DNA from 3 places in the Mesorhizobium sp. LCM 4576 genome. Region 3 is predicted to be linked to each of the others. Evidence: predicted binding sites of a transcription regulator. Region 3 holds the regulator's gene; each other region holds the start of a gene.

Region 1 (2,996 bases), on a different contig from region 3:
CGCATGGTCGGAGCGGGTGGCGAGCTCGGTATAGACGGCGATCAGATCCTGCACGCCGCTGACCTTGGCCGACAGGATGATCTTGTCGCGGCCAAGCCCGATCTCTTCGGCCATCTCCGCCGACAGGATCGCCGACTGCACGATCGCCTCGCGCGTCACTTCCTGCGCGGTGAGCGGCGAGCCCTTCGCCTGGTTGTCGTCCATCAGCCGGGTCAAGAGCTCCTGGTCGAGCGAGCCCCAGTTGACGCCGATGCGCACCGGCTTGTCGTGTTTGATCGCCATCTCGACGATGGCCGCGAACTGCCGGTCCTTCTTGTCCTTGAAGCCGACATTGCCAGGGTTGATGCGATATTTCGCCAGCACCTCGGCACAGGCCGGATGATCGGCGAGCAGCTTGTGGCCGATATAGTGGAAATCGCCGACCAGCGGCACGTCGATGCCGAGCCTCAGCAGCCGCTCATGAATGCGCGGAACCGCGGCCGCGCTCTCGTCGCGGTCGACCGTGATGCGCACGATTTCCGAGCCGGCGCGGTGCAGCGCCGCGACCTGGGCAACGGTCTGATCGACATCGGCCGTGTCGGTGTTGGTCATCGACTGCACGACGACCGGGGCGCCGCCGCCGACGATCACGCCGCCGACCGACACGCCGACCGAGTTGCGCCGCGGAAAGGGAGAGGAAAAATATCCGGTCATGCCGGCCGCCTTCATCTGAAAGTTCCGGGCATGAGGTGGCGGAGCAAAGATGGCTTGTCAATGGCAACCGGCAGGCAAGGCCGTCAAATCCGCTGCTCCCAATTTGCCGCCGCGCGGCTCAAAAGGAAGCATCGGCCTGCCGAATGGCGCCCAAAGCGGTCGGGAAATTCAGCGTAAAACACCAGCCGGTGGCATTTCTTGCCACCGGGAGGCTGCACCGCGGCGGGAGCGGTTATGGTGCCTAGAGGAGTTTCAGTGTGCGGTCGGTTTCACCTTCAGCTTTTCAATCTCGTCCTTGATTGCCAACTTGCGCCGCTTGAGAGTGGCGATCTCGAGGTCGTCTACCGAAGGATGGTTCATCGCGTCGATAAGTTCGCGCTCGATATCGCCGTGCTTTCGCTRCAGCTCATCAAGATGGGATGCAAGAGACATGATTGGTTCTCCCTTTCATGGTTTCCTCGATTGCAGCCGTCGYGGGCGCCTCCACCGCAGGTTGCGACTGTGACGGCACGATGATAGTTTGCCACCAACCAATCTCGATGTCGAATGCCACGTGGTAGCATTCCACGACAAAGTGAAATGTGATAAGGGCTGCGCGCCGGTCACCAACCGGTCCCGCCCAACCAGCCCGATTGGGCGATGCATACGCAAAACGGTAGATAATGTCCGAACAGGAACAGGCTGAAATACGCCTCGAATATTCCCGGCTCAAACAGGAACACGCCGATTTCGACGCCGCCATCAACGCGATGATCGCCACAGGCTGCGACCCGCTTCAGATCCAGCGCATGAAGAAAAAGAAGCTGATGCTGAAAGACCGGCTGTCGGCGCTGGAAGACCGCATCATCCCCGACATCATCGCCTGAGCTGAGGCGACGGCCAAGGCCGTGGACCGCGCCGGCCGAAAGGACTGCAGGCATCGACAATCCTTGCGGCAGCAGGCGAATTCCGCTAAGGCGCGCCTTTGTCGCCGGGGAGCGAAGCCTTGACCGATCAGCGTGCCGACGTCGCCATCATCATGGGCAGCCAGTCCGACTGGGCGACGATGCGCCAGGCCGCGGAGACGCTCGAGGCGCTGGGCATCCCGCACAAGCGGCTGATCGTCTCGGCGCACCGGACCCCCGACCGTCTCTATGAATTCGCCAAGGGCGCCAAGGCCGCCGGCTACAAGGTGATCATCGCCGGCGCCGGCGGCGCGGCGCACCTGCCCGGCATGACGGCGGCGATGACGCCGCTGCCGGTCTTCGGCGTTCCCGTCGAATCCAAGGCGCTGTCGRGCCAGGACTCGCTGCTTTCCATCGTGCAGATGCCGGCCGGCATCCCGGTCGGCACGCTGGCCATCGGCAAGGCGGGCGCGGCGAACGCCGCCCTTCTCGCCGCCGCCGTGCTGGCACTGAACGACGACAAGCTTGCAGCCCGGCTCGACGCCTGGCGCTCTGCGCAGACCGCCAAGGTCGCCGCCGAACCGACGGACACGCCGTGAATCTCGCTCCGGGATCGACCATCGGCATCATCGGYGGCGGCCAGCTCGGCCGAATGCTGGCGATGGCCGCAGCGCGCCTCGGCTATCGCGTCGTCGTGTTGGAGCCCCAGCCCGACTGCCCGGCCGCGCAGGTCGCGAACCGGCAGATCGTCGCCGCCTATGACGATCCGGCAGCGCTTGCCGATCTGGCTGCCTCCAGCGCCGTCGTCACCTACGAATTCGAGAATGTTCCGGTCGCCGCTGCCGAAGCGTTGGCGGCGAGGGTTCCGGTCTATCCGCCGGCCCGCGCGCTCGAAGTGGCGCAGGATCGCCTGACCGAGAAAAGTTTCCTCAACGGTATCGGCATCCCGACGGCGGAGTTCCGTCCGGTCGGCAATGACGACCAGCTGACCGAGGCGCTCAAGACGTTCAACGGCAGCGGCGTGCTGAAGACCCGCCGCATGGGCTATGACGGCAAGGGCCAACGCGTCTTCCGCAACATGGAAACGGCCGGTTTTGCCGGTGTCTGCGAGGCCATGGGCAATGTGCCGCTGATCCTCGAATCGCTCGTCGCCTTCGAGCGCGAGATTTCGGTGATCGCCGCGCGTGGGCTGGACGGATCCGTCGCGGCTTACGATCCGGCGGAAAACGTCCACCGCGAAGGCATCCTGCGCACCTCGACGCTTCCAGCCGCGATTGATCCGGCGACAGCGGCGGCCGCCAAGGACGCGGCCGCCAAAATCCTCTCCGCGCTCGACTATGTCGGCGTCATCGGCGTCGAATTCTTCGTGCTTGCCGACGGTTCGCTTCTGGCCAACGAGCTGGCGCCGCGCGTCCACAA
Region 2 (4,175 bases), on a different contig from region 3:
CCGTCGAGCCGCAAGGCTATATGGACCGGTTGCGACTTTCGCGGCCGGTTTTTTTGTGTCTGGAAGCAGGGCTATGAGCACCAAGAAGCGCAATTGGAAACCTCAGACGGCACTCGTGCATGGCGGAACGCTGCGATCGCAATATGGCGAGACCGCCGAGGCGATGTATCTCACCCAGGGCTATGTCTACGAGACGGCGCAAGCGGCCGAAGCCCGCTTCAAGGGCGAAGAGCCTGGCTTCATCTATTCGCGCTACGCCAACCCGACCGTCGACATGTTCGAAAAGCGCATGTGCGCGCTGGAAGGCGCCGAGGATGCCCGCGCCACCGCGTCCGGCATGGCGGCCGTTTCCGCCGCCCTGCTCTGCAGCGTCAAGGCGGGCGACCATATCGTCGCCGCACGCGCGCTGTTCGGCTCCTGTCGCTGGGTGGTCGAGACGCTGGCGCCGCGCTACGGCATCCAGGCGACGCTGATCGACGGCACCGACATAGCCAATTGGGAAAAGGCGGTAAGGCCGAACACCAAGCTGTTCTTCCTGGAAAGCCCGACCAACCCGACGCTGGAGGTGGTCGACATTGCCGCGGTCGCCAAGCTCGCCAATTCGATCGGCGCGCGAGTCATCGTCGACAATGTCTTCGCCACGCCGCTGCAGCAGAAGCCGTTGCAGCTCGGCGCGCATATCGTGGTCTATTCGGCGACCAAGCACATAGACGGCCAGGGCCGCTGTCTCGGCGGCGTCATCCTGTCCGACAAGAAGTGGATCGACGAGAACCTGCACGACTATTTCCGCCACACCGGCCCGAGCCTGTCGCCCTTCAACGCCTGGACCCTGCTGAAAGGCCTGGAGACGCTGCCGCTGCGCGTGCGCCAGCAGACCGAGAGCGCCGGCAAGATCGCCGATTTCCTCGCCGGCCGCCCGGAGATCGCCCGCCTCATCTATCCGGGCCGCGCCGATCATCCGCAGGCGGATGTCGTGAAGAAGCAGATGTCTGGCGGCTCGACGCTGATCTGCCTCGACGTCAAGGGCGGCAAGCAGGCGGCCTTCGCCTTCCAGAACGCGCTCGACATCGTGCTGATCTCCAACAATCTCGGCGACGCCAAGAGCCTGATCACCCATCCCGCAACCACGACGCACAAGAACCTGAGCGACGAGGCCCGCGCCGAACTCGGCATCGGGCCCGGCACGCTCAGGCTCTCCGTCGGTCTGGAGGACACCGACGATCTGCTGACCGACATCGAAGAGGCGCTGAAAGCGGCCAAATAGGAAGCCGCGACCCAAATTTCAGGCGAGCTCTTCCAGCTCGGTCATGGCCTTGGTGCGGATGGTCATGGCATTGCCGCGCCATTCGACGGCGCCGCCGAACCAGGCGCGCGCCCAGATGGCGGGCAGCAGGACGTCGCGCACGATCATCGCGGTGACGCTGCGCGGCGACAGGTACCAACTCTTGGCAGAGGCCAGCAGGCACTCCGGCAGATAAGCGATCGCCAGCACGCACAAGGCCGTTGTGGGCAGGCTGATGCCGGCCCCTGCGGCGGCAATCAGCGCCAGCAGCAGCGGCGTCGCCGCGCCGGTCAGGATCTCCGGCGCAAAGAAGAGCGGGAACGTCACCCGGCGTAGCCGCGCCCAGCGCGTCTGCCGCGACCAGATCTCGGYGAAGCTGCGCTGGCCGAGCGGCTGCTCGAAAGGCGAGGCGACGAGATTGACGCGCAAGCCCAGGCTGTTGACCAGCTTGGTGGCGRCCGCGTCCTCGGCGATCTCGGCGGCCAAAGCCTGGATGCCGCCATTGGTGTCCAGCATCGGCTTGTTCCACAACATGCTCTTGCCTTGGGCGAAGCCGAGGCCGAGCGCCTCGCCGGCATATTGCCAGCGCGCCTGCAGCGTGTTGAGGAAGGCGCACTCGACTTCGGCCCAAAAACCGTCCGGCCGCGAGCCGATCGGCGTCGAGCAGACAAGGCCGGTGTCCGGCCGCCAGGCCGCCATCAGGTGCTGCACATAGTCCTTCGGCATCAAGACGTTGGAATCGGCGAGGATCACCCAATCGTGCCGCGCCGCCCGCCAGCCCTTGACGCAGTTGTTGAGCTTGGGATTGGCGCTGACGCGGTCGTCGCCGATCAGGAGCCGCGCCGGAACCTTGGGGTGGCGCACGATCGCCGCATCGATGAGCCTCACCACCGGGTCCTCGGCATGCGCGACRCAGAAGATCAGCTCATAGCCCGGCCAGTCGAGCGAGAAGGCGCGCTCCAGGGTCTCCTGCGTGAACGGCTCGACGCCGCGCGACGGCACGATGATCGAGACCGGCTGCGGGCCGTCAGGCGCCRCAATGACATGGCGCCGTTTCAGCCGCGAGGAGGCGAGCAGAATGYTGGCGARATTKGACAGAAGAAGGGCTGACGAAGCCAGGCCGGCTGCGATAGTCAGTTCCATCGAGATCTGGTCACTCTATCTCTTTGCTTTCACGCAATTCCGGACGGAAAACCGCTCACACTTTCCTGGAATTGCTCTTGGCCGCAGCCAGCCATTCATCCGTTGCAGAGCGCCCGAGTCACCCCGCACGGTTTGTGCACACCAACATTGTCATGTGTCACTTAAATGACATTGTTTTTCGGCACGTGCGCTACAAGGCTGGCAGGATGGTCGGCGCTGCGTCCGTAACAGCGAAGCGCGACCAATGTTCCGCCGCGGCAACCGGAGTGGCCCATGTATCGCGCAGTGACGCGCAACATCGAAGTGCTGGTCAGGCCCTTCTATCTGGAGGACCGCTCCGATCCGTCCGAGAATCGCTATGTCTGGGGCTATCAGGTGACGATCGACAACCGCTCCGACGAATTCGTGCAGCTTTTGTCGCGCTACTGGCACATCACCGACGGCCAGGGCCGGGTCGAGGAGGTGCGCGGCGCCGGCGTCGTYGGCGATCAGCCGGAACTCAATCCCGGCGACAGCTATCAATACACGTCAGGCTGCCCGCTCTCGACGCCGTCGGGCATCATGGTCGGCCACTACACGATGCGCAACGGCCGCGGCGAGACGTTCGATATCGCCATTCCCGCCTTCTCGCTCGACATGCCGGGGACGAAGAGGACGGTGAATTAGAGAACTTGAGTTCCTCGCCCCCGCAAAGCGGGGAGAGGAACCGGAGCTTTCTCACTCCGCCGCGAACTCGGCCGGATCAAAGTCGTATTGCGTCGAGCAGAACTCGCAGGCGACATGAATGCCGCCGTCTTCGGTCGAGTCCTTGATCTCCTCGGCCGAAAAGCCTTCGAGAATGCCGTGGATCTTCTCGCGCGAGCAGGAGCACTGGTCGGCGACCGGCACACTGCTGAAAACCCGCACGCCGTGCTCGTGGAACAGCCGGTAGAGCAGCCGCTCGGCGCCGACCGTCGGATCGATCAGCTCGGTCGGCTCGATGGTGCCGAGCAGCGCCAGCAATTCCTGCCAGGAATTGTCGGCCGGATGGTCCGTCACCTCGCGGTCGTCGCCGTCGCCGCCCGAAATATCGGGAATGCGCATGCGCTCCGGCGCCTGCGGCAGGAACTGCGCCAGGATGCCGCCGGCGCGCCACTGCTCGCGCGCGCCGGCCGGGCCGGGCGTCACCAGCTTGGCGACCGACATCTTGATGTCGGTCGGGATCTGCTCCGACTGGCGGAAATAGGTGCGCGCGGCGTCCTCCAGCGAGGTGCCGTCGAGCTGGACGATGCCCTGGTAGCGCTGCGTATGCGCGCCCTGGTCGATGGTCAAAGCCAGGACACCGTTGCCAAGCAGCGTCTGCTGCGAGGCCTCGCCGGCGGCGACCAGCGCCTCCAGCCGGTCGGCATCGAAGCGCGCATAGGCGCGCAGCGCATGCGGCGTGGTGAAATCAGCCACCAGCATGTCGACCGGACCGTCGGTGCGGGTCTGCAGGATGAACTTGCCCTCGAACTTCAGCGAGGTGCCGAGCAGCACGGTGAGCACGCAGGCTTCCGCCAGCAGGCGGGCGACCGGCTCGGGATAATTGTGACGGCTCAAAATGGCGTCGAGCATCGGCCCGAGCTGCACGGTGCGGCCGCGCACATCGAGCGGCGCGACCTCGTAGGGCACGACGTGATCGTCGCCGGCGAAGCCGAATTCACCGAGTTGGGGTCTATGCTCAGCCAAGGTATGGGTTTCCAACATGACAAAACTCCGGGGCGCAGCCATG
Region 3 (2,281 bases):
GTCGACGGCCAAGATCGAGGAGCTGATCGACGAATTGCAGGCCGACTATACGATCGTCATCGTCACCCACAACATGCAGCAGGCGGCGCGCGTCTCGCGGCAGACGGCGTTCATGTATCTGGGCGAGCTGGTGGAGTTCGACCGGACCGAGAAGATCTTCACCTCGCCCCGCGAGAAGCGCACCCAGGACTACATCACCGGCCGCTTCGGCTGAAGACATACGAGGACATCATCATGGCCGAACATACCGTCGCCTCCTTCGACGAGGATCTGAGGCAGATCAGCCGGCTCATCAACGACATGGGCGACCTTGCCGCCTCGATGGTCRGCGCCTCGACCAGGGCGCTGCTCGAAAGCGACAATGCGCTGGCGCAGCGCGTCGTCTCCGACGACGCCATCATGGACGCAAGGCAGCGCGAGCTCGACGACCGCGCCATCACGCTGATCRCCAAGCGCCAGCCGATGGCCGACGACCTGCGCAGCGTGGTCGGAGCGATCCGCATGGCGGGCGACCTCRAGCGCATCGGCGATCTCGCCAAGAACATCGCCAAGCGCGTCGGCTCGGTCGGCGTCAGCGCCGCGCCGCGCGACCTCACGCATTCRATCGATTCCATGGCGCAGATGGTGCTGATCCAGGTCCAGGGCGTGATCCAGGAATACACGGTGGGCGATGCCACGGCGCTGGCCAAGCTTCGCAACGACGACGAACGCATCGACGTCAAATACACATCCGTCTTCCGAGAGCTGTTGACCTATATGATGRAAGATCCGCGCAACATCACCGCTTGCACGCATCTTCTGTTCTGCGCCAAGAACCTCGAGCGCATCGGCGACCATGTGACCAACATCGCCGAGAACGCCTATTATGTGTTGACCGGCACGCAATTGCCCGCCAACCGTCCGAAGCAGGACGAGACGGCAATGTCGGCGCCGGCGGCCTGACGGAAAAGGTTACMCCGATGATCGCGCCACGCATCATGGTGGTGGAGGACGAGGAGCCGCTGGGGGTGCTGCTCCGCTACAATCTCGAATCCGAGGGTTACCAGGTCGAAGTGGTGACCCGCGGCGACGAGGCCGAAATCCGCCTTCAGGAAAACGTTCCCGACCTGCTCGTGCTCGACTGGATGGTGCCGGYGGTGTCCGGCATCGAGCTTTGCCGGCGCCTCAGGATGCGGCCAGAGACCGAGCGGCTGCCGATCATCATGCTGACCGCGCGCGGTGAAGAGAGCGATCGGGTTCGAGGTTTGTCCACCGGCGCCGACGACTATCTGGTCAAGCCGTTCTCGACGCCGGAGTTCATGGCGCGCGTCAAGGCGCTGTTGCGCCGCGCAAAGCCTGAGGTGCTGTCCAGCGTGCTCAAGGTCGGCGACATCGTGCTCGACCGCGAATCGCATCGCGTCTACCGCAAGAAGAGCGAGATCAGGCTCGGCCCGACCGAGTTCCGGCTGCTCGAATTCATGATGCGCCACCCCGGCCGCGTGTTCTCGCGCAGCCAGCTGCTCGACAATGTCTGGGGCGAGACGATCTATATCGACGAGCGCACCGTGGACGTCCATGTCGGCCGCCTGCGCAAGGCCGTCAACAACGGCCGCATGCCCGACGTCATCCGCACCATCCGCGGGGCGGGCTATGCGATCCGGGAGGATTAGGTTCGCCGTTCGCAGAATGACGCGTCCGCTACCGGATCGCATGCGTTGGCGAGTAGCCGGGACGGTCGTGCTTCGTCATCGACGGGCGGAGCAAGGAGCGTAGCGACGCAGCGCAGACCCGAGGATCCATTCCGTGACGTCGACGCGCTGCGGCGGCGCAGAATTCTGCTCGGCTGCGCCCGACGTCCGAGGTAACGGAATGGATTCCAGGGTCTCCGCGACGGAGCTTCGCTCCTGCTCCGCCCTGGAATGACGAAGCTTCGGGGCCTTCGCTAATCTCCGGTGTCCAGCGGGACACTCGAAACCAACGATCACTCAAAGTGGCTCAAGCGACGTGCTTGCCCGCTCTTGCCTGAACCCCCGGCGCGAAAATCTCCTGGTCGACGAAGGTCAGCGCGCGCATGGCGCAGCCTTCGCGGATCAGCGGCAGCTCGTTCGGCTCGGTGTCGAAGGAGATCGATTCCGAATGCTGGCCGCCGGCGGTCTGGGCGATCGCCTTCCTCAGCGCCGGCTCGATCAGGTCGAAGGCGGCCGCGCTGACGCCGACCATGGCGACGGGCGCCGGATCGATGAGGGCGAACAGGCTGCCGAGGCCGAAGCCCAGCGCCTCGCCGGCCCGGCGATAGGCCTCC

The links. Region 3 encodes PhoB, which activates phosphate uptake and scavenging genes when phosphate is short. Its sites were predicted from a motif close to TGTCATNNANCTGTCAT; they were not measured.
Region 1: a site for PhoB is predicted at 1,195-1,211, ahead of LCM4576_RS29710 (YdcH family protein). Genes of this name have one in related genera too.
Region 2: a site for PhoB is predicted at 2,580-2,596, ahead of LCM4576_RS17465 (ceramide glucosyltransferase). Genes of this name have one in related genera too.

The regions. Positions count from the first base shown of each region.
Region 1 covers NZ_MDDT01000060.1:1,681-4,676, forward strand. The annotation lists gene ispG (flavodoxin-dependent (E)-4-hydroxy-3-methylbut-2-enyl-diphosphate synthase) at 1-693, opposite strand, end outside; gene LCM4576_RS29710 (YdcH family protein) at 946-1,125, opposite strand; gene LCM4576_RS29715 (YdcH family protein) at 1,356-1,559, shown strand; gene purE (5-(carboxyamino)imidazole ribonucleotide mutase) at 1,679-2,176, shown strand; gene LCM4576_RS29725 (5-(carboxyamino)imidazole ribonucleotide synthase) at 2,173-2,996, shown strand, end outside.
Region 2 covers NZ_MDDT01000026.1:28,476-32,650, forward strand. The annotation lists SAM riboswitch at 1-16, shown strand, start outside; gene LCM4576_RS17460 (O-succinylhomoserine sulfhydrylase) at 74-1,264, shown strand; gene LCM4576_RS17465 (ceramide glucosyltransferase) at 1,283-2,425, opposite strand; gene apaG (Co2+/Mg2+ efflux protein ApaG) at 2,699-3,091, shown strand; gene LCM4576_RS17475 (Hsp33 family molecular chaperone) at 3,143-4,174, opposite strand.
Region 3 covers NZ_MDDT01000037.1:15,742-18,022, forward strand. The annotation lists gene pstB (phosphate ABC transporter ATP-binding protein PstB) at 1-214, shown strand, start outside; gene phoU (phosphate signaling complex protein PhoU) at 235-942, shown strand; gene phoB (phosphate regulon transcriptional regulator PhoB) at 960-1,649, shown strand; gene LCM4576_RS21065 (ROK family protein) at 1,975-2,281, opposite strand, start outside.